Regions from separate parts of the Uliginosibacterium sp. 31-12 genome, predicted to be linked through region 1. Evidence: predicted binding sites of a transcription regulator. Region 1 holds the regulator's gene; the other holds the start of a gene.
The links. The regulator FNR, encoded in region 1, switches genes on or off when oxygen is low (the NO sensors DNR and NnrR bind a similar motif). The targets are predictions, from matches to a motif close to TTGANCTAGNTCAA.

Region 1 (2,178 bases):
TGGCGTCCGGTGCAGGCAGGTCCGTCTCGTTGATCCTTCGCTGCGGCATGAAGCGACTCGGCAGATGGGCATAGTTATAGAGCGCCAGCCGATCCGGCTGCATCGCCAGAACCGTATCCAGGGTACGGCCGAAGCCCTCCACACTCTGGTGTGGCAAACCATAAATCAGATCCACACTGATCGAACGAAAACCCTCCGCACGCGCAGCATCGATCACCAACCGGGTTTCCTCGACGCTCTGGCGACGATTTACGGCCGCTTGCACCTTCGGATCGAAGTCCTGAACCCCCACACTCATGCGGTTAAAGCCTTCACGCGCGAGCAAGGCCACGGTCTCGGCGCTCACCTTGCGCGGATCAACCTCAATGGAGAACTCCCCTTCTGCCTGCAGCGTGAAATGCTGCCGGATCGCGCTCATCAGACGAAGGATCTCCTCCGGCTGCAGGAACGTAGGAGTACCACCGCCCCAGTGCATCTGGGCCACCGGCCGAGGAGCCGGCAGCAAGGCTGCCTGCATGGCCATCTCGCGTTCAAGATAGTCAATGTACTTCGCCGAACGTGAGTGATCCTTGGTGATCACCTTGTTACAGGCACAGTAGTAGCAGATGGTGTTACAGAAGGGGATGTGGAAATACAGCGACAACGGGCGAGTACCCTGCGGCGTTGAGAGGCGCGCAAGGTGCCCAACCTGGCTTTCCGGCGTAAATTCGGCCAGAAAGCGGTCTGCCGTAGGGTATGAGGTATAGCGCGGGCCCGGCACGTCAAACCGGCGGATCATGTCGGGGTCGAACTGGATCGTCTGGAGCACGATTCGATTTCTTTTGAGTTAATCAGCCAAGATCGCAGACTTATACCCCAAAAACGTTGATGCTGATCAATTCGCAGGGTACACTTCAAGGGTGGATCAAAAAGTAACCAAGCCCCTGCCCCCTGCTATGCGCATCGCCTGCAGTCAATGCAACCTGCGCGAGTTGTGCCTTGCCGTCGGTCTGGATGACGCGGATCTGCACAAGCTCGACGAACTGGTCGTGAAGCGCAAGCTCAAGCGCGGCCAGCAGCTCTACCGTGCCGGTGATGCCTTTGAGGCGATGTACGCCATCCGTACCGGATTTTTCAAGACCGACATCCTCACCGAGGAAGGTCTCGAACAAGTAACCGGTTTTCAGATGGCCGGCGAGATCTTGGGCATGGATGGGATCAGCAATGACCATCACGTCTGCAATGCAACTGCACTGGAAGACAGTGAAGTCTGCGTGATGCCCTACGATCAGCTGGAAGACCTGACGCGCGACATCAAATCGTTGCAGCAGCAGTTCCACAAGTTCATGAGCCGCGAGATCGTACGTGACCAAAGCCTGATGATCCTGCTGGGGTCGATGCGCGCTGAAGAACGTATTGCCGCTTTTCTGCTGAACCTTTCTCAGCGCATGCGTGTGCGTGGCTATTCCGCCTCGGAATTCCACCTGCGCATGACTCGCGAAGAAATCGGCTCCTATCTTGGCCTCAAGCTGGAAACCGTGAGCCGTGCCTTCTCAAAGTTCCACGACGAAGGCCTGATCGGTGTTCAACAGAAACATATCCGCATCCTTAATGCGGATGGCCTCAAGGCACTCCTGAACCACGCTCCGAGCTGACCGCTGAGTTCTCAGTGCCTGCCAAAGGCGCTGGCGTCTCAGGTTTCCAGCACGTACCGGCCAGGAGCAGCCCCAAGGCTTTTGGGTGCAAGACTCACGGCCTGCGGAGCCGGACGCAAGACTCCGGAGTGTGGCGCCAGCCAAGCCGCCCAATCCTCCCACCATGACCCAGACTGCCACTCTGCGCGGGCCAACCACTTTTCCGGTGAATCGGTACGGTGGACATGATCAGCCCGGAAGCGGCGCTTCGGCGGCGTAATCACTGGATTGACGATCCCAAGAATGTGCCCGGAACTGGAAAGCACATAGCGCTTTGGCCCGCGCACAAAATTCATGATCCGAAAAGTCTGTTTCCAGGGGGCGATATGATCATCCTCAGCCCCCACGGAATACAGGGGCTGTTCGATGCGCTCCAGATCGATAAGCTGCCCACCCACCGTCAAGGCATCACGCTCGATCAAACGATTATGCAGATATAGCTCATTGAGATACCAGGCATGCATGGTGGCCGGCATACGCGTGGTATCCATGTTCCAATACAGCA
Region 2 (2,178 bases), on a different contig from region 1:
AGCCCAGCCAGGCACCTGCCACCACGACACAGGCCAGCGCCGCCGCCATGGCCTGCGGCAACCAGCCGCCCTGCAGCCATGCCCTCCAGCCGCTGCGAGCCGGCGGGCGCGGTAAGGCAGGCGGCCAGGCCGGGGCCGGAGCCTGCGGCGGAACGCCTGCAGCCCGCTCACCCAGGCCGGCCCTGAGGGACGCCAGATGCTCGTCGGGCAGATGCCGCAGCTCATCGAATGTGTGCTCCATGTCCTCAAGGGCCGCACCATGGCGCGGATCCGCCTTCAGCCAGTCCGCCAGTTCAGCCTCACCCGCTGTGTCCAGACCATTGCGCCGGCGCAGCGCCCAGGTCGCCGCCTCGATGTCGAGCGGATCCTGATCCTGAGCAAAGGCGTCGAAGTCGCGCGCATCCTCTTCGGGATCCGGGGAGGCGGCGGGGGCGTGGTCGTGTGGGCGCGAGTTCATGGGCAGGGGGCGGAAGACATGTTCTTGTTCTGCAGACGCATGAGGGTGGGCATTTCCTCACCCCTGCGACAGACGGGCGTACTTTTGGGCGGACTATAGCCGAGCTCAGACGCAGCCGGAGCCCGCCCCACGCAGCTGCCGCTCACACAGCTTGCAGGCCACCATTGCGCGCACCATATGCTTCTCCACCATGCTGACCGAAACCCCCATGTGCTGTGCAATCTGCGCATGGCTGAGGCCTTCCAGGGTGGACAGCACGAAGGCTTCACGGCAACGCGGCGGCAGCGCCTCGATGGTGGCCACATAGGCACGGATGATCTGCTGCGAGGCCAGCACCTCTTCGGGTTGCAGATGGCGTGGCGCCGGCGGATGAAGCTCTTCGGGCAAGGCATCGAGGGGCTCGTGCCGGCGCACCGCATCGCGCCGATGGAGATCGACAATCAGATTGCGGGCCGTGCGATAGAGCAGGGCCCGCACATCCAGGATGGCCTGGCCGCTGCCCTGCACCGACAGCACCCGCAGGAAACTCTCCTGCGCAAGATCAGCCGCCGTATCGCGATCGCTCACCTGGCGATTCAGGAAATTCAGCAGCTCGCGGTGATAACGCTCCAGCACGACAGAATCCACGAATGAGTTGAAACAGCTTGAAGCTGTTCATGATTTCTTAACAAGAACCATTCTCATTTAACCACAGAGTCGCACACTTGTGTCGGCCTCGCCGCGACGAGACGCGCACCGCCGCCAGCGGCGCTGACGCGCTTGATACGAGTCAATTACAGCCGGGGGCGGCAATTCCCATACTCAGACCACACTCAGAGAATGGATAAAACAATGAGCTCCCCTGATTTCGTGACCTATCTCACCACCGATCACCGCCATTGCGACGAGCAGCTCGGCGCGCTGCGCCGCAGCGCCATCGGCGGCGACTGGCAGGCCGCCAACGCCGCTTTCGAAGCCCTGCGCCATGACATCCTGGCCCACTTCGCCGCCGAGGAGGAAGTGCTCTTCCCGGCCTTCGAAGCCAGCTCCGGCATGACATGCGGGCCCACTGCCGTCATGCGCATGGAGCACGAGGAAGCGCGCGAACTGCTGCTTGATCTGGCCGAATCCATCGCCTCACAGGAGACGGACGGCGTGCGCGGCTACGGCGAAGCCCTGCTGATCCTGCTGCAGCAACACAACATGAAGGAGGAAAACATCCTCTACCCGATGGCGCAGCAAGGCCTTGGGACGGGCGTCGATGAGCTCAGCGCACAGATCGTGCTGCGCCGGGAGGCCTGATGGAAACACTGGATGTGCGCGGCCTGCCGCCACCCGAACCCTTCGAACGAATCATGGCCGCACTGGATGTGCTGCCGGCCGGCGAAGCGCTGGAAGTGCTCATCCACCGCGAGCCCTTCCCGCTTTACGACTGGCTGCGCGAGCGCGGCTGGACATGGACGGCTAAGCGCGAGGATTTTTCGGGTTACGAGCAGTTCCGCCTGCACATCGCGGCGGCGGGACAAACCTCGTAGGTGCGACTTCAGTCGCACACCCCGCGTGGCAGGCCGGCTGAAGTCGCCCCTACGAAAACAAGTCTCTGACCCGGCCACAAGCACCCCGACCGAAACCTTCGCGGCCAGTTCCGCTTGTACACGCCCATGCAACTCGTCTCCACCGAAGCCTCGCCTGCGCCTGATCTTTCCTTCGCCCACTTTCTGGCCGGCCTGGCCGGCATGGGC

Region 2: a site for FNR is predicted at 1,217-1,230, ahead of Q3Y64_RS08710 (hemerythrin domain-containing protein). Genes of this name have one in related genera too.

The regions. Positions count from the first base shown of each region.
Region 1 covers NZ_JAUOOA010000001.1:58,842-61,019, reverse strand. Annotated here, with positions in the region: gene hemN (oxygen-independent coproporphyrinogen III oxidase) at 1-808, opposite strand, end outside; gene fnr (fumarate/nitrate reduction transcriptional regulator Fnr) at 936-1,634, shown strand; gene Q3Y64_RS00275 (alpha/beta hydrolase) at 1,673-2,178, opposite strand, start outside.
Region 2 covers NZ_JAUOOA010000003.1:339,117-341,294, forward strand. Annotated here, with positions in the region: gene Q3Y64_RS08700 (FecR domain-containing protein) at 1-457, opposite strand, end outside; gene Q3Y64_RS08705 (sigma-70 family RNA polymerase sigma factor) at 563-1,084, opposite strand; gene Q3Y64_RS08710 (hemerythrin domain-containing protein) at 1,289-1,738, shown strand; gene Q3Y64_RS08715 (DUF2249 domain-containing protein) at 1,738-1,971, shown strand; gene Q3Y64_RS08720 (hypothetical protein) at 2,098-2,178, shown strand, end outside.